4 regions of the Streptomyces sp. NPDC050161 genome follow, and region 2 is predicted to be linked to each of the others. Evidence: riboswitches for the same ligand, from Rfam matches in the RefSeq annotation. Region 2 holds a riboswitch; each other region holds the start of a gene.
The links. Region 2 has a riboswitch for cobalamin ahead of ACIBK8_RS09450 (CoA-acylating methylmalonate-semialdehyde dehydrogenase). Riboswitches for the same ligand answer to the same signal wherever they lie in the genome.
Positions count from the first base shown of each region.

Region 1: linked by a shared signal. The riboswitch ahead of ACIBK8_RS27320 (HoxN/HupN/NixA family nickel/cobalt transporter) and the one ahead of ACIBK8_RS09450 (CoA-acylating methylmalonate-semialdehyde dehydrogenase) in region 2 are both predicted to bind cobalamin.
Region 3: linked by a shared signal. The riboswitch ahead of ACIBK8_RS01285 (ribonucleoside-diphosphate reductase subunit alpha) and the one ahead of ACIBK8_RS09450 (CoA-acylating methylmalonate-semialdehyde dehydrogenase) in region 2 are both predicted to bind cobalamin.
Region 4: linked by a shared signal. The riboswitch ahead of cobN (cobaltochelatase subunit CobN) and the one ahead of ACIBK8_RS09450 (CoA-acylating methylmalonate-semialdehyde dehydrogenase) in region 2 are both predicted to bind cobalamin.

Region 1 is NZ_JBITJM010000019.1:134,273-138,745, forward strand. Features, by position in the region: gene ACIBK8_RS27305 (hypothetical protein) at 1-138, shown strand, start outside; gene ACIBK8_RS27310 (DoxX family protein) at 363-914, shown strand; gene ACIBK8_RS27315 (VOC family protein) at 981-1,481, shown strand; gene ACIBK8_RS27320 (HoxN/HupN/NixA family nickel/cobalt transporter) at 1,579-2,724, opposite strand; cobalamin riboswitch at 2,722-2,940, opposite strand; gene ACIBK8_RS27325 (alpha/beta fold hydrolase) at 3,034-3,882, opposite strand; gene ACIBK8_RS27330 (nucleoside/nucleotide kinase family protein) at 4,065-4,473, opposite strand, start outside.
Region 2 is NZ_JBITJM010000004.1:367,531-372,003, forward strand. Features, by position in the region: gene ACIBK8_RS09445 (APC family permease) at 1-1,366, shown strand, start outside; cobalamin riboswitch at 1,449-1,624, shown strand; gene ACIBK8_RS09450 (CoA-acylating methylmalonate-semialdehyde dehydrogenase) at 1,823-3,322, shown strand; gene ACIBK8_RS09455 (acyl-CoA dehydrogenase family protein) at 3,319-4,473, shown strand; gene ACIBK8_RS09460 (enoyl-CoA hydratase/isomerase family protein) at 4,470-4,473, shown strand, end outside.
Region 3 is NZ_JBITJM010000001.1:289,521-293,993, reverse strand. Features, by position in the region: gene ACIBK8_RS01305 (GntR family transcriptional regulator) at 1-2, shown strand, start outside; gene ACIBK8_RS01300 (DUF3311 domain-containing protein) at 272-532, shown strand; gene mctP (monocarboxylate uptake permease MctP) at 529-2,199, shown strand; gene ACIBK8_RS01290 (hypothetical protein) at 2,231-2,449, opposite strand; cobalamin riboswitch at 2,566-2,726, shown strand; gene ACIBK8_RS01285 (ribonucleoside-diphosphate reductase subunit alpha) at 2,884-4,473, shown strand, end outside.
Region 4 is NZ_JBITJM010000013.1:165,711-170,183, forward strand. Features, by position in the region: gene cobN (cobaltochelatase subunit CobN) at 1-1,601, opposite strand, end outside; cobalamin riboswitch at 1,639-1,774, opposite strand; gene cobG (precorrin-3B synthase) at 1,899-3,302, shown strand; gene ACIBK8_RS22195 (precorrin-8X methylmutase) at 3,361-3,987, shown strand; gene ACIBK8_RS22200 (precorrin-2 C(20)-methyltransferase) at 3,990-4,473, shown strand, end outside.

The DNA of each region.
Region 1 (4,473 bases), on a different contig from region 2:
GAACTGGCCGGCCACTTGACCGCCTGCCTGAAGCACCGGCCCGTCGAGCCGCCGCTCTCCTGCGCGGGCAACATCTACGAACTCACCGTGAGCGGATCCGGCGATGTCTCGCACGTCCGGGAGGTCTGGCACGCGTGAGGTGTGGGCCCGCCGGGGCCCGGGGTGCAGGGCCGTGGACTCGTCCGTGTGACGGGAGTCCACGGCCCTGCTGCTGCTTTCGGGGCATGGGCGGACCCTGGAAGTAGGGGCAGGACGGCCCCGTGGCTCGTATCCGTGGTTGTTCGTGGCGGAGGCGCTGTGTATGGTCGAAAGCAATGACTTGAAGTTTCAAGTAACTCCCGATCCGGAAAGAGCGGCTTTCGATGACCACCCCCCTCGGCTCCGTCCCGACCGCGCGCACCGGCGCTTCGGCGCTGCCCGCCCCGTCCCCGCACGGCTACGACGTCGGCCTGCTCCTGCTGCGGCTCGCGGTCGGGCTCACGATGGCCGCGCACGGTTCGCAGAAACTCTTCGGCTGGTTCGACGGCCCGGGTCTTGACGGCACCGGGCAGTTCTTCACCGCGAGCGGCTACCCGGCGGGCCACGCCATGGCGGTGGTGGCCGGGCTGACCGAGACGCTGGGCGGGCTCGGGCTGGTCCTCGGGCTCCTCACCCCGCTCGCGGCAGCCGCGCTGGTCGGCACGATGATCAACGCGCTGGCCGTCAAGTGGGGCGGCGGCTTCTTCGCCCCCAAGGGCGTCGAGTACGAACTGCTGCTGGCCGCCGGCGCGGCTGCCCTCGCCCTGACCGGCCCCGGCCGGTACGCCGTCGACCGCCTGCTGCCGGTCCTGAAGTCGCACCGCCTGCTGTACGGCGTTGCCGCGCTGGTGCTGGCCGTGGTCGTCGCCGGAATCATGCTGCTGGTCCGCGACTAGCGGCGGCTGCCGGCCCTGGGCCGGTGTCCGTACGTGGCGGGAAACCGGGAGGAGAAGGAGGGGCCGATGTCTGTACGTCGCCTCAATCATGCGGTGCTCTACGTCCGCGAGTTGGCCAGGTCCGTGGCGTTCTACGGGGAGACCCTGGGGCTCACGACGGCCGACGAGGTGCCGGGCCGCGCGGCCTTCCTGGCCGCGCCCGGCTCGCTCAACGATCACGATCTCGGCCTCTTCGCGGTGGGCGCCGAGGCGCCGGGTCCTGAGGTCGGACGGGTGGGGCTCTACCACCTGGCCTGGGAGGTCGGCACCCTGGGCGATCTGGTCGCGGCGGAGGAACGGCTTGCCGCCCGCGGCGCGCTGGTCGGCTCCAGCGATCACCTCGTGTCCAAGTCGCTGTACGCCAAGGACCCGGACGGCAACGAGTTCGAGGTGATGTGGCGGGTGCCCCGCGAGGACTGGCCTGGCCCCGACGAGCCGGACCGGCTGCGCCCGCTCGACCTCGCCGCGGCGCTCCGTCGCTGGGGCCCGGACCGGGAAACGGGCGCGGCGGCGGGCACCGCCACCTGAGATACGCGTACGGGGGCGGGGTGCGGCACGACTGCCGACGGTGCCGGGGCTGCCGACCGGGCCTCGCGGGACGGGGCCGCGGCCGGCAGCTGACTCGTCAGGTCCGAGTCGCCGCGCGGTCCGCCCAGCGCTTTTCGACGCCGGAGAGCCGCCAGTACGCCAGCGCCGCCGCCCAGACGACCACGAACAGGCCGACGATGATGAAGCCGACGTTGTCCAGGTCGAGGCCGGAGATCCAGCCGGTGACGCCGTCGGTGAGGCCGAGCTTGTCGTGCAGGACGGTCACCAGCTCGATGGTGCCGATGAAGAAGGCCACGGCGATCGAGAGGCCGGTGATGGTGAGGTTGTAGTAGACCTTGCGCACCGGATTGGCGAACGCCCACTGGTAGGCGAAGTTCATGAACGTGCCGTCGAGGGTGTCGAACAGGCTCATTCCGGCGGCGAACAGCAGCGGCAGGCACAGGATGGCGTACCAGGGCAGACCGGCCGCGGCGCCGCTGCCCGCCATCACCATCAGCGTCACCTCGGTCGCGGTGTCGAACCCGAGGCCGAAGAGGAAGCCCAGCGGGAACATCTGGCCGGGCCGGGAGATGGACCGGGTGAACCGTCCCAGGAAGCGGTTCATGAACCCGCGGGAATCCAGCCGCGCTGCCAGCTCCGCCTCGTCGAACCTGCCCTCGCGCATACCGCGGAAGACCCGCCAGATACCGGCGAGCGCGATGAGGTTGAGCGCGGCGATGAGGTAGAGGAAGCTGCCGGACACGGTGGTGCCGACGGTGCCGAGTACCTGGTGGGCGCGCGAATCGTCGTTGAGCAGGGTGCCGGCGAGCTGGGCGCCGCCGGCCACCAGTGCCGCCATCGCGACGACGACGCTGGAGTGTCCCAGGGCGAACCAGAAGCCCACCGAGACGGGACGTTTGCCGTCGGCCATCAGCTTGCGTGTGGTGTTGTCGATCGCCGCGATGTGGTCGGCGTCGAAGGCGTGCCGCATGCCGAGGGTGTAGGCGGTGATACCGAGGCCGACGCCGAAGACCTGGCTGCCGACCGTGTAGTGGTACGGGACGACCAGGAGGAAGAGCACGCCGAAGGCGACGACGTGCAGGGCGGCTATGACGGCCATCAGCCCTGCGGTACGGACGGTGTCCTGCCGGCGCCAGCGGAACTCCGGGGCCGGGGCAGGGGTATGCGGGGGATCGGTGGACAGGGCCATACGGCGGTCACGCTCCAGCACCTCGTGGATCACTTCGTGAGATGCCGTGGCCGGTCTCCTGGCTTACGGGTGCACGCGTCCGGGCCCGGCCTTCCCGGCCGCGGGCTGCGGTCAGTGGCCCGGCACGTGCGGCGGAGCGCGCGTGCCGAAGGGGTCGGAAACTCCCGATCACAGTGGCGAGGGCCGCTCCGGGCTGGGGCCTTCGGCCCTTCACCGGTCTTCCCGAGCACCACGGCCCGGCCACTCTAACGGAGCTTCCCGGCGGCCTCCATGAGCCTGTTTGTGCTGGTTGATGGGCCTGTGAGGGTGTGTGGGGCCTCCGGTGAGGGTGGCGTGAAAGGGTCAGTACGGCAGCGAGGAGAGGAAGCCGTGCAGGGCGTGGTCGAAGGCGGCCCTGTTCTCAAGGTTGACCATGTGGCCCGCGCCGGGTATCCGGATCCGCTGGGCGCCCGGCACGGTCAGGGCGATCGTATGGGCGTTGGCGGAGATGTCCGTGCTGTCGAGGTCACCGTCGAGGACGGCGGTCGGCACCCGGATGTCGGCGAGACGGTCGGCGGCCCCGACCTCGACGGGCAGGCCGGCGCCCATCGCGTCGGCGTGCACCTCGGCGTTGGCCTGGGCCGAGGCGCGGAGCCGTTCGCGCAACGCGGCGTCCACCGCGGCCGGTTCGCGGTGCGGGCCGTCCACCCACATCCGCAGGAAGTGCTCGACGTAGCGCTCCGCGGCGTCCGGTTCGCCCATCGCGGCCACCTGTTCCTTGATGTGCGCGAGGAGGAACGGGTCGGTGAAGGGGCGACCGCTGACGCCGGGGGAGGCCAGGGCCAGGGCCGCGACCCGTTCGGGGTGGGCCAGCGCGGTGTCGAGGGCGATGCGGGCGCCGTGGGAGAGGCCGACCAGGACGGCGCGGGGCACCGCGAGCGCGTCGAGCAGGGCCCGCAGGTCGTCGTGGTTGGACCAGTCGCCGGTCACGGACGAGGAGAGGCCGTGGCCCCGGAGGTCGTAGCGGATCGCGCGCAGGCCGGAGTTGACGAGCCAGGCGAACTGCTCGTCCCACATGCGCTGGTCGAGCATGCCGCCGTGCAGCAGGACCACGGCGGGGCCCGTGCCGGCCGCCTCGTAGAACAGCTCGCCGTCGTCGACCGGCACGGTGCCGTTCTCGATGTCGGCCCATGTGCTGATTCCCTGGGTCATGCTCCCTGCCATCCTTCGTCTGAACTCATCGGGCGTATCCGCTGTGCCGGAACCGTCTGAACTGCCGGAACTGCCGCGTCCCTTCGATGCAACGTGCGGATCGCGCGCGAGGTGCCGGAATTCCTCGCCCAGTCGAAAAGAGGGGGTTCCCCCCTACAAAAGCGGGGGCCTTCCCGTACCGGTCAGGTGCCATCCGGGCGCGGGGCCGCCCCCGGCGTGAAGGTGACGACGAGGTCGGCGCGCTCCCGAGTGGCCGCCACCAGGCGGGCGTTGGCCTCGTCCGACGTCTGCACGAACCGCTCCGCGGCGGCCCGCGGCCTGCCGAACCGTTCGTGGCGGTCGACCAGCCGCCGTACCCGCTCCGTGCCGTCCAGGTCCACGTACCAGACCTCGTCGAGCAGCGCGCGGGCGCGGGCCCACGGATGTGCGTCGACGAGCAGGTAGTTGCCTTCGGTGATGACGAGCGGGAGATGCGGCGGGACGGCGATGCTGCCGGCCACGGGCTCCTCGATGCGGCGGTCGAAGGCGGGCGCGTAGACGACGGTGCCGGGGGCGGGGGAGCGCAGGCGGGCGAGCAGCGCCGCGTAGCCG
Region 2 (4,473 bases):
CGCGCTGAACCTGCGCGGGATCGCCGACTCGGCGCGTGCCTTCGTCCTGCCCACCGTCGTCTTCGTCGGCTCGATCCTGGTGCTGATCGTCGTCGGCCTGTTCCGCAGCCACCCGGTGAGCATGGAGTCGGCCGCGGGTCATGCGCCGGTGCTCACCGGCGACGCGGCGTCGGTCGGTGCCCTGCTCCTGCTGAAGGCGTTCGCCTCCGGCTGTTCGGCGCTGACCGGGGTCGAGGCCATCGCCAACGCCGTGCCGTCCTTCCGCGCGCCGGCCGCCCGCCGGGCCCGCCGGGCCGAGGCCGCGCTCGGGGCGTTGCTGGGTGTCATGCTGATCGGCCTGTCGGTGCTGATCTCCCGCTTCTCGCTCCAGCCGGCCGAGGGTGTCACCGTGCTCGCGCAGCTCGCGGACGCGTCGCTGGGGCACCACACCGCCTTCTACATCGTGCAGTTCGCGACCACCGCGCTGCTCGCGCTGTCCGCGAACACGTCCTTCGGCGGGCTGCCGGTGCTGCTGAAGCTGCTCGCGCGTGACCACTACCTGCCGCACGTCTTCGGCCTGCGCGCGGACCGGCAGGTGCACCGGCACGGCGTACTGGCCCTGGCGCTGGTTGCCGCGGGGCTGCTGGTGCTGTCCGGCGGCGACACCCGCACCCTCGTACCGCTCTTCGCGATCGGTGTGTTCGTCGGCTTCACCCTCGCCCAGGCGGGCATGGTCCGCCACTGGCAGCGGGTGCGCGGCCCGCGGTGGGCGGGCAAGGCGGCGCTGAACGGGTTCGGCGCCCTGCTCACCGGCGTCAGCGCCGTCGTCGTCACCGCCACCAAACTCCCCGACGGCGCCTGGCTGATCGTCCTCGCCCTGCCCGCCCTGGTGGCGGTCTTCCTGCTGGTCCGCCGCGCCTACGACCGGATCGGCGAGCGGATCGGCGTCGGCGAAACTCCCGGACTCCCGTGCCGGGAGCGCTCGTTGGTGGTCGTACCGGTCTCCTCGCTGACCCGCCTCACCCGTGACGCGCTGTCCGCAGCCGTCTCGATGGGTGACGAGGTCCACGCCGTGACGGTCGCCCACACCGACGCCGACGACCGGGCGGTGGCCGCGGCGCTGGAGGCGGACTGGGCGCGCTGGAGCCCCGGTGTACCGCTGCTGCGGCTGTACTCCGACCGCCGGGACCTGGGACGCCCCATCGCCGCTTACGTCAGGGACCTGGGGGCCGCCCACCCCACCGCCCGGATCACCGTCCTGATCCCCGAGACCGAACCGGCGCGGCCGTGGCAGCGGCTGCTGCACAACCAGCGCGGCGCGGTGGTCGCCCGTGCCGTACGCCGTGGCACGAACGCGGGGATCTGCCGGTTGCGGCTGCGGAGTTGAGGGACGGTGGCCGTCCGGAAAGAGGGGTGCGGGCCGCCGAGATCACCAAGGGGGGTGGACTTACTAGGACGTCCAACTATATGTTCATGGACAAGCCCGCGGTGCAGGGAAGCCGGTGTGAATCCGGCGCGGTCCCGCCACTGTGACCGGGGAGTTCGTCCTCGCAGGACACGCCACTGACGAGCCAGATGTCGGGAAGGCACGAGGACGGGCGCTGATCCGGGAGTCAGGATACCGGCCGCGGGGTGTTCCGTGTTGTCCACGAGGATGGAGCAGACACGCATGGCACCGGTGCGTACCCACGACCCTGGTGATCCGGCGCACCCGGCGGCACTCCCCGCCCGGTGACGGTTCTTCGCCCCTGCGTTCCAGCTGTTCCGGCGGCGCGCCCACCCGCGCCCGCCGCCGGACCGCGCTGCGCCATCCCCGGATCTCACCTGACGAGAGCAGGCATCCATGGTCCGTGAACTGACCCACTTCATCGGCGGCAAGCACCTCCCGGGAACCTCGGGCGCCCACGCCGACGTGTACGACCCCAACACCGGCCGCGTACAGGCGAGGACGCCGCTGGCCGACCGCGCCGAGACCGAGGCGGCCATCGCCGACGCGGCACGGGCCCAGCAGACGTGGGGCGAATGGAACCCGCAGCGCCGCGCCCGCGTCCTGCTGCGGTTCCTCCAACTCGTCGACGCCGAGAAGGACTCACTCGCCCGGCTGCTGTCATCCGAGCACGGCAAGACCGTCCCCGACGCGCACGGCGACATCCAACGCGGCCTGGAGGTCGTCGAGTTCGCCGCCGGCATACCGCACCTGCTCAAGGGCGAGTTCAGCGACAACGCGGGCAGCGGTATCGACGTCCACTCGCTGCGCCGCCCGCTCGGCGTCACCGCCGGTATCACCCCGTTCAACTTCCCCGCGATGATCCCGCTCTGGAAGGCAGCCCCGGCGATCGCCTGCGGCAACTCCTTCGTGCTCAAGCCGTCCGAACGCGACCCGTCCGTACCGCTGCGGCTCGCCGAACTCTTCCTGGAGGCGGGCCTGCCGCCCGGCGTGCTCAACGTCGTCAACGGCGGCAAGGAGGCGGTGGACACCCTCGTGCAGGACCCGCGCGTCCAGGCGCTCGGCTTCGTCGGCTCCACGCCCGTCGCCGCGCACCTCTATGCCGCTGCCGCCGCGCAGGGCAAGCGCGCCCAGTGCTTCGGCGGCGCCAAGAACCACCTGATCGTGATGCCGGACGCGGACCTCGACCAGGCCGTCGAGGCGCTGATAGGCGCCGGATTCGGCTCCGCGGGGGAGCGCTGCATGGCGATCTCCGTCGCCGTGCCGGTGGGGGAGGAGACCGCCGACGCGCTGGTCGCCCGGCTCAGGGAACGGATCGCCTCCCTGCGCATCGGAACATCCGACGACCCGGACGCCGACTTCGGCCCGCTGGTCTGCAAGGAAGCCGTCGACCGGGTCCGCGAATACGTCGCGTCCGGCGTCCAGGAAGGCGCCGAACTCGTCGTCGACGGGCGGGACTTCAGCCTCCCGGGGCACGAGAACGGCTTCTTCGCCGGTGCCTCGCTCTTCGACCGCGTCACCCCGGCCATGCGGATCTACCAGGAAGAGATCTTCGGACCCGTCCTGTCCGTCGTACGCGCCGCCGACTACGAGGAGGCGCTGCGGCTCCCCACCGAGCACCCCTACGGCAACGGCGTCGCGATCTTCACCAGGGACGGCGACACCGCGCGGGACTTCACCCGCCGGGTGGAGACCGGCATGATTGGGGTCAACGTCCCCATCCCGGTGCCCGTCGCCTACCACACCTTCGGCGGCTGGAAGCGCTCCGGATTCGGCGACCTCAACCAGCACGGGCCGGACGCCATCCGCTTCTACACCCGCACCAAGACCGTCACCTCGCGCTGGCCGTCAGGGGTCAAGGAAAGCGCGAACTTCACCCTGCCGACCATGGGATGAGCGCCGTGACGACCTCCCTGACCGCAGACCAACTCGCCCTCCACCAGGTCACCCTGGACTTCGCTGCGGAACACCTCGCCCCGCACGCCGTCGCCTGGGACCAGGACAAGCACTTCCCGCTCGACGTCATCGGCAAGGCGGCCGGACTCGGGCTCGGCGGTGTCTACGTCCGCGAGGAATCCGGCGGCTCCGGGCTCTCCCGCGCCGACGGCGTCCTGATCTTCGAAGCGCTGGCCACCGGCTGCCCCTCCATCGCCGGCTACCTCTCCATCCACAACATGGTCGCCTGGATGATCGACCACTACGGTGACGCGGCCCAGCGCGCCGGCCGACTGCCAGGACTCCTCTCCCTCGACGAACCGGCCAGCTACTGCCTGACAGAACCCGGCGCGGGCTCCGACGCCGCAGCCCTGCGCACCCGCGCCGTACCCGACGGCGACGGCTATGTGCTGACCGGCGTGAAACAGTTCATCTCCGGCGCCGGCGCCTCCCACCTCTACCTCGTGATGGCCCGCACCGGAGGCGAAGGACCCCGCGGCATCTCCGCCTTCCTCGTCGAACGGGACGACCCCGGCCTGTCGTTCGGGCCCAACGAGAAGAAGATGGGCTGGAACGCCCAGCCGACCCGCCAGGTGATCCTCGACGGTGTCAGGCTGCCCGCGGGCCGCAGGCTCGGCGCGGAGGGCGACGGCTTCCGGATCGCCATGAACGGCCTCAACGGCGGCCGGCTCGGCATCGCGGCCTGCTCGCTCGGCGGCGCCCAGAGCGCCCTGGACCGCAGCCTGACCCACCTCGCGGACCGGGAGGCGTTCGGCGCGCGACTGCTGGACGCGCAGGCGCTCCAGTTCCGGCTCGCCGACATGGCGACCGAGCTGTCGGCGGCCCGCGCCCTGCTGCACCAGGCCGCGCAGGCGCTGGACCGCGGCGACGCACAGGCGCCCCAACTGTGCGCGATGGCCAAGCGGTTCGCCACCGACACCGGCTACGCCGTCGCCGACCGCGCCCTCCAACTGCACGGCGGATACGGCTACTTGGCCGAGTACGGCATCGAGAAGATCGTCCGGGACCTCCGCGTCCACCAAATCCTGGAAGGAACCAACGAGATCATGCGCCTCATCGTGGCCCGCGGCCTGACAGGGGCCGCCCGATGA
Region 3 (4,473 bases), on a different contig from region 2:
GAAACCCCGCGGTACGGCGGGGTTTCGGCCACCGCCGTACCGCCAGGACCGCACGGAATCCGGACGGGCCGCCTCGCGGGTCCATGACCTCCGGCTTCCCGTACGCGTGGACCAGCGGGCCGGCCGCGAGCGCACCCGTCGCCCAAGTCCCGTTCCCCTGGCGGAAGATGTCGTTGCCGTACCGATATGCGGACAGCTAGTGACGTCTGCCACGGCGCTGCCATAGATTTCCAGCCTCGTACAGGAGATCGCCAGGGACGGAGCCACGGTCATGACAGAGCAAGCCGAAACGCCGGATTCCAGACAGGTCGTCACACCGACGCGTGTGGTGGCCGGGCTCTGCCTGATCGCTCCGTTCGTGGCGATGCTGTGGGTGAGTTCGTACGCCAAGGTCGAGCCGAGGCTCATCGGGATCCCGTTCTTCTACTGGTACCAGATGCTGTGGGTGCTGATCTCGACCGTGCTCACGATGACCGCGTACAAGCTGGTCCAGCGTGAGCAGCGGATCCGCAAGGGCGGTGCGGCGACATGACCACCACCCCATCCGCCGCCCTGGCCGCGGCCGGCACGGACGGCGTCAACGGCGTCGCGCTGGCCGTCTTCATCTTCTTCTTCGTGGCCGTCACGGTCATGGGCTTCCTCGCCGCCCGCTGGCGCAAGGCCGAGCAGTCCGCCAACCTCGACGAATGGGGCCTGGGCGGCCGGAGTTTCGGCACCTGGGTGACGTGGTTCCTGCTCGGCGGCGACCTCTACACCGCTTACACCTTCGTGGCCGTCCCGGCGGCCATCTACGCCGCGGGCGCGGCCGGCTTCTTCGCCGTCCCCTACACGATCCTCGTGTACCCGTTGATCTTCACCTTCCTGCCCCGCCTCTGGTCGGTCTCGCACAAGCACGGCTACGTCACCACCTCCGACTTCGTGCGCGGCCGGTTCGGCTCGAAGGGCCTGTCGCTGGCCATCGCGCTCACCGGCATCCTGGCGACGATGCCGTACATCGCCCTCCAACTGGTCGGCATCCAGGCCGTCCTGGATGTGATGGGTGTCGGCGGCGGCGAGAACACCAACTGGTTCGTCAAGGACCTCCCGCTGCTGATCGCGTTCGCGGTGCTGGCCGCGTACACCTACTCATCGGGCCTGCGCGCGCCGGCGCTGATCGCATTCGTCAAGGACGGGCTGATCTACCTGGTCATCGCCGTCGCCATCATCTACATCCCGATCAAACTCGGCGGTTTCGACGCCATCTTCGACGCGGCGGGCAAGGCGTTCGCCGAGCCGGGGCCGACCGGCAAGCCGCGCGGTGAGCTGGCCAGCGGCCCCAACAACCAGTGGGCGTACGCCACTTTGGCGCTCGGCTCGGCGCTCGCGCTGTTCATGTATCCGCACTCGATCACCGCGACGCTGTCGTCCCGCAGTCGCAACGTGATCCGCCGCAACACCACCATCCTGCCGCTGTACTCGCTCATGCTGGGCTTCCTCGCGCTGCTCGGCTTCATGGCGATCAAGGCGGGCACGGACACCCACGGCAACGCGCAGCTGGCGATCCCGCAGCTGTTCGAGGACATGTTCCCGAGCTGGTTCTCCGGCGTGGCGTTCGCCGCGATCGGGATCGGCGCGCTGGTGCCCGCCGCCATCATGTCCATCGCGGCGGCCAACCTCTTCACCCGCAACGTCTACAAGGACTTCATCAAGCCGCACGCCACCCCGGCGCAGGAGCACAAGGTCGCCAAGCTCGTCTCACTGCTCGTGAAGGTCGGCGCGCTGATCTTCGTCCTGGGCATGGACAAGACCGTGGCGATCAACTTCCAGCTGCTGGGCGGCATCTGGATCCTGCAGACCATGCCGTCGCTGGTCGGCGGCCTGTTCACCCGCTGGTTCCACCGCTGGGCGCTGCTGGCCGGCTGGGCGGTCGGCATGGTCTACGGCACGCTCGCGGCGTACGGCGTGGCAAGCCCGACGCAAGCGCACTTCGGCGGCTCCAACGCCGAGATCCCCGGCATCGGCCAGATCGGCTACATCGGCCTGACCGCGATCGTGCTCAACGTCCTGGTGACGGTCGTGCTGACCTTCGTCCTGCGGGCCCTGAAGGCGCCTGACGGCGTCGACGAGACCAGCCCCGGGGACTACACCGCGGACGTCGGCGACAAGGCCGCCGACTCCGAACTGCCGCCCACAGCAGTGGGTTCGGCGACCGGCCACTGACCCCGGCTCTCTCCGGCACCCGCACGGGCCGTCACGTCCCTCCGGACGCGGCGGCCCGTCGCCGTATGGGGGCGGGCACGGCGGGCCGTCGCCGTATTGGGACGGACGCGGCGGGCCGTCCGCCCGGGGTCAGCTCTACCCCGCCGATGAATTCCAGCCGCACGCCTTCCTCCGCCCGCTCGACTATCCGGGCGGCCTCTTCGAAGTAGTCGGTGAGCGTGCTGTGCGGCCGGTCGGCGAGCGCGGTCATGGGGCCTCCTCCTGCTGTCGTCGCAGTGCGGGGAACGTGGGAACGACGATAGCGGGGACCACTGACAGACACCGCGCGATCACACACGACTCACTAGATGTGGGGGTGCGCACGAGGTGGCACCCCCACATGTATGCTCGTGCTCGCTGTCGCCGCAGGGGAATCCGGTGTGAGTCCGGAACTGTCCCGCAACGGTGTACGTATGCGCAGACATCGCTTCACCGCCTGTCGTGCGCACCTGTGAGTCCGAAGACCTGCCGACAGTACGCCCGCGCCGCCATCGGCGTGGACGTCGATACGTCCGGGCCCCGAGGGATGGGCCGGTGGACGCCGCGCGGTGTGCCCGCGCCCCGTGTGTCCGGGGTGCCGTATGCCCGCGTGCGGCCGTCGCGCACCGCCCCTCCCGGCCCCCGCCGAGTGAGGGAGAGCACCACGTGACCATCGCGCCAACGGAGTCCGCGACAGCCGCCGAGGCCGGATCGCCCGATGCGGCCACGCTCCCCACCGCGGACGGCCGCCCCCAGCACGCCGACGACGCCCCTGGCACCGCCCTGCTGCGCACCCTGACCGAGCTGACCGCCGACCTCACCGCGACCGACCCCGGCAAGGTGGCCGCCGCCGCGCTCCGCGGCCGGCACCCCGGCTCCGACGAGGCCGAGCTGCGCACCCTGGCCATCGACGCGGCGGCCGGCCTGATCGGCGACGAGCCGCAGTACTCCAAGCTCGCCGCGCGGCTGCTCACCCTCGCCATCGCCGAAGAGGCCGCCGGCCAGGGCTCCGTGGCGTTCTCCGCCTCCGTCGAGGTCGGCCACCGCGAAGGTTTGATCGCCGACCGGACCGCCGCGTTCGTCCGCAGCCACGCGGCCCGCCTGGACGCGCTGGTCGAGAAGGCACTCGCGGACGGTGCCGACGACCGCTTCGGCTACTTCGGTCTGCGCACCCTGCACTCGCGCTATCTGCTGCGGCACCCCACCACCCGCCAGGTCATCGAGACCCCGCAGCACTTCCTGCTGCGGGTGGCCTGCGGCCTCGCCGAGAACGACTCCGCGGCGGCGCTCGACGACGTCGCCGAGCTGTACCGGCTGACCAGCTCGCTGTCCTACCTCCCCTCCTCCCCCACCCTCTTCAACTCCGGCACCCGCCACCCGCAGATGTCCTCCTGCTACCTGCTGGACTCGCCGCTGGACGAGCTGGACTCGATCTACGACCGCTACCACCAGGTCGCCAGGCTCTCCAAGCACGCCGGCGGCATCGGCCTCTCCTACTCCCGTATCCGGGCGCGCGGTTCGCTGATCCGCGGCACCAACGGCCACTCCAACGGCATCGTGCCGTTCCTGCGGACCCTGGACGCCTCGGTGGCCGCGGTGAACCAGGGCGGCCGGCGCAAGGGCGCGGCCTGCGTCTACCTGGAGACGTGGCACGCGGACATCGAGGAATTCCTGGAGCTGCGCGACAACACCGGCGAGGAGGCCAGGCGCACCCACAACCTGAACATCGCGCACTGGATCCCGGACGAGTTCATGCGCCGGGTGGAGGCGGACGCCGACTGGTCGCTGTTCTCGCCGTCCGACGTGCCGGAACTGGTCGACCTGTGGGGCGACGCGTTCGACGCCGCGTACCGCAAGGCGGAGGCCGAAGGCCGCGCCCTGAAGCAGATCCCGGCGCGAGTGCTCTACGCCCGGATGATGCGGACCCTCGCACAGACCGGCAACGGCTGGATGACGTTCAAGGACGCCGCCAACCGCACCGCCAACCAGACCGCCGAGCCCGGCAAGGTCGTGCACTCGTCCAACCTGTGCACCGAGATCCTGGAGGTGACGGACGACGGGGAGACCGCGGTCTGCAACCTCGGGTCGGTCAACCTCGCGGCTCACCTGGGTGAGAACGGCGAGATGGACTGGGAGCGGCTGGACGCCACCGTCCGCACCGCCGTCGCCTTCCTCGACCGGGTCGTGGACATCAACTTCTACCCGACCGAGCAGGCCGGCGCCTCCAACTCCCGCTGGCGGCCGGTCGGTCTGGGC
Region 4 (4,473 bases), on a different contig from region 2:
CCGTGCTTGCCGAGGTGGACCATGGCGTCGGCGCCGAAGCCGCCGTCGTCGGCGGACGCGGCGATCCAGCGGTAGGCCGCCAGGTAGTGGTGCGAGGGCGGCAGATCGGGGTCGTGGTAGATCGCGATCGGGTTCTCGCCGAAGCCGCGCGGCGGCTGGATGAGGACGAGGAGATTGCCGCGGCGCAGGGCGGCGAGGACGATGTCGCCCTCGGGGTCGCGCCCCGGCTCGCCGACGTGGCTGCGGTCCAGGAACATCTCGCCGGGCGGCGGGCCCCAGTGCTGCTCGACGGAGTCGCGCAGCTCCTGCGGGAGCGTGGCGTACCAGCGCTTGTAGTCGGCGGCCGGGATGCGGACGGGGTTGCGGGCCAGCTGCTCCTCGGTGAGCCATTCCTGGTCGTGGCCGCCGGCCTCGATCAGGGCGTAGATCAGCTCGTCGCCGTCGCCCGACGCCAGTCCCGGTACCTCTTCGGTGCCGAAGTCGTAGCCCTCGTCGCGCAGTCGGCGCAGCAGGGCCACGGCCGATGCGGGGGTGTCGAGGCCGACGGCGTTGCCGATGCGGGAGTGCTTGGTGGGGTACGCGGACAGGACCAGCGCGAGGCGCTTGTCGGCGGCCGGGATGTGGCGCAGGCGGGCGTGCCGGACCGCGATGCCGGCGACCCGGGCGGCGCGCTCGGGGTCGGCGGCGTAGGTCGGCAGGCCGTCCTCGTCGATCTCCTTGAAGGAGAACGGGACGGTGATCAGGCGGCCGTCGAACTCCGGGACCGCGATCTGGGTGGCGGCGTCGAGCGGGGACAGGCCCTCGTCGTTCTCCTCCCAGGCGGCGCGGGTGCCGGTCAGGCACAGGGCCTGGAGGATCGGGACGTCCAGTCCTGCCAGCGCGCCCGCGTCCCAGGACTCGTCGTCGCCGCCCGCGGACGCCTCGGCGGGCTTGGTGCCGCCGGCGGCCAGGACGGTGGTGACGATGGCGTCGGCCGGGCGCAGCGCGTCGATCAGCTCGGGCTCGGGCGCCCGCAGCGAGGCGACGAAGAGCGGCAGCGGACGCCCGCCTGCCTGCTCGATCTGCGCGCACAGGGCGTCGACGAAGCCGGTGTTGCCGCTCATGTGGTGGGCGCGGTAGTAGAGCACCGCGACCAGCGGGCCTGCGACGTCCGTACGGGCGTCGGGGCGCTCCAGCTCTCCCCAGGACGGGGCGGGCTCCGGCGGCTCGAAGCCGTGGCCGGTCAGCAGGACCGTGTCGGACAGGAAGCGGGCGAGCTGGCCGAGGTTGGCGGGGCCGCCGTGCGCGAGGTAGGCGTGCGCCTCGGCCGCGATGCCGACCGGGACCGTGGACGCCTCCATCAGCTGCGCGTCGGGGGCCTGTTCGCCGGTGAGGACGACGACCGGGCGGTGCTGGCCTGCGGCGAGCAGCACCTCCAGGCCCTCTTCCCAGGCGCGGATGCCGCCCAGGAGACGCACGACGACGAGGTCGGTGCCCTCCAGCAGCGCGGGCAGCTCACCGACGTCGAGCCGGGCGGGGTTGGCGAGCCGGAACGGCACGGGACCGGTGGCAGCGCGAGCGCTGAGCAGGTCGGTGTCGGATGTCGACAGCAGCAGAAGCATGCGAGCGCAGGGCCTTCCTCGGGGTGTCCGCGCCCCGGGTGGGTCGTAGAGACGGCGGGAGTTCCTGGCTCGCCCGGAGGGTGTCCGGGTTCACAGTGGCGGGACCGCGCCGGATTCTCACCGGGCTTCCTCCCTGGCGCCGTCGCTGGCGTCCGGTGGGCCAGCTGACCCACCGACCTGCATAGTAAGGGCTGCGCCCGACGCGCGGGAGGCCGCATCCGCACCGGCCGTCCGCCCCCTCCCCCGGCGGCCCGGCTCACGACCTGGCCCGCACCCGACGTCGGTATGCTCGCCGCCATGCCGCCCTCCCCCTCCCTCCGGCCCCACCGGGCCACGACGCCGCCGCGCGACCGCGGTGACGCCTGCCCGGGAGCGCTGCGGCTGCACCCGGCGGCGGACGGGGCGCTGGCCCGAGTCCGGGTACCGGCCGGGGAGTTGATGGCCCGTCAGGCGGCGGCCCTCGCGGACGCGGCCGAGCGGCTCGGGGACGGCCGGATCTCCCTCACCTCGCGCGGCAACGCCGAACTGCGCGGCCTGTCCGACGGCTGCGGCCAGGAGCTGGCCGCGCTGCTGTCGGACGCCGGGCTGCTGCCCTCCGCCCGCCACGAACGCGTCCGCAACATCCTCGCCTCACCGCTCGCGGGCCTCGACCGCCGCACCCCCGCTGACGTGCGGCGCTGGGCCGGGGAGCTGGACGGGCTGCTGTGCGCGAGCGACGTCGCGCCGCAGCTGTCGGGCCGTTTCCTCTTCGTCCTGGACGACGGCAGGGGCGATGTGGCGGCGCTCGGCGGCGATGTGACCTTGGTCGCAGAAGCCACCGGGCCGGACGGGACGACCGGCGGCGCCCTCCTCTTCCTGGGCGCCCCCGACGACTTCCCGGACACCGCCGACGGCTCCCCCGCCGCCCTGCGGATCGCAGGACCCGACGTGCCGCGGGCCGCGCTCGCCGCCGCCGAGCACTTCCTGGCGGCGGCGGAAGGCACCGGCGCCTGGCGGGTCCGCGACCTGCCGGCCGACCGGCTGCCGACCGTCCGCGAGACCGGCGAGCGGCTGCGGGCGGCCGGCGTCGCCGCCGCGTACGTGCCGCCGGGCGACGTACCCGCGTACCGCGAGGCACCGTCGTACGGGGAGGCCGCCGCGCCCGGCATCGTCGAAGGGCCCGGCGGCTCGGCGCTCAGCGTGCCGGCGCCGCTGGGCCGGCTGACCTGCGCCCAGTGGCGGCTGCTGACCGACGTGGCGGCCACCGACGGCGACGGCACGCTGCGCCTGACCCCCTGGCGCGGGGTGATCGTCCCCGGCCTCGCGCCCGCCACCGCCGCGCGGCGGCTCCCGGAACTTGCCGCCGCCGGACTGATCACCGACCCCGCCTCCCCCTGGCACCGGATCGGCGCCTGCACCGGCCGCCCCGGCTGCGCCAAGTCCCTGACGGACGTACGGGCGGACGCCGCGGCAGCCGTCGCGGCCGGTGCCACCGGGGCCGATGGGCCGCTGCCCGTCCAGTGGTCCGGCTGCGCGCGCCGCTGCGGCCACCCGCACGGCACCTGGATCGACGTCCTGGCCACCGGCGACGGCTACCGGGTGTCCGTCGTACGGCCCGGGGCACCACCGGCGCCGGTCGCATCCGGCGCCACCGCGCGGCAGGCGGCCGACGCCGTCGCCACCGCCAGGGCCGCGGCCTCCCAGCCTCCGTCGCGCCACTGACCGCGCCCACCCGCCGTTTGCCACCCACCCACCACCGACCCACCACACCGAGGGCACCGTGTTCGACTACGAGAAGGACGGGGCGGCGATCTACCGCCAGTCCTTTGCCACCATCCGCGCCGAGGCGGACCTCGCGGGGCTGCCCGCCGACGTCAGCCGGGTCGCGGTCCGCATGATCCACGCCTGCGGCATGGTCGACCTCGTACGCGACCTCGCCTACACACCCGGCGTGGTGGCGAGCGCACGCGAGGCGCTGCACGCCGGAGCACCGATCCTGTGCGACGCCAACATGGTCGCCAGCGGCATCACCCGCAAGCGGCTGCCGGCCGGCAACGAGGTGCTGTGCACTCTCGCCGACCCGTCGGTGCCCGCGCTCGCCGCCGATCTGGGCACCACCCGCAGCGCCGCGGCGATGGAGCTGTGGCGGGAGAAGCTGGACGGCGCGGTGGTCGCCATCGGGAACGCGCCCACCGCGCTGTTCCGCCTGCTGGAAATGATCGAGGAGGGCGCACCGCGCCCGGCGGCGGTCGTCGGCATCCCCGTCGGCTTCATCGGCGCGGCCGAGTCCAAGGACGCGCTCGCCGCCCACCCGTCGAAGCTGGACCACATCGTGGTGCGCGGGCGGCGCGGCGGCAGCGCCATGACCGCAGCCGCGATCAACGCCATGGCGAGCGAGGAAGAGTAAGCGTGAGCGAGCAGCAGCCCGATGGGCAGTCCGACGGCGGCGTGCGCGGGGAGCGGCCCGCGGGCCGCCTGTACGGCGTGGGGCTCGGCCCTGGCGACCCGTCCCTGATGACCGTGCGGGCCGTGCAGGTCATCGCCGATGCGGACGTGGTGGCGTACCACAGCGCCCGGCACGGCCGGTCCATCGCACGGTCCATAGCGGCCGAGCACCTGCGCGCCGACCACATCGAAGAGGCGCTGGTCTACCCGGTCACCACGGAGTCGACCGATCACCCCGGCGGCTACCGGGGCGCGCTGGACGCGTTCTACGAGGAGTCAGCGGCGCGGCTCGCCGTGCACCTCGACGCGGGCCGCACGGTCGCCGTCATCTCCGAGGGCGACCCGCTCTTCTACGGCTCGTACCAGCACATGCACAAGCGGCTCGCGCACCGCTATCCGACCGAGGTCATCCCCGGCGTGACGTCCGTCAGCGCGGCGGCGGCCCGGC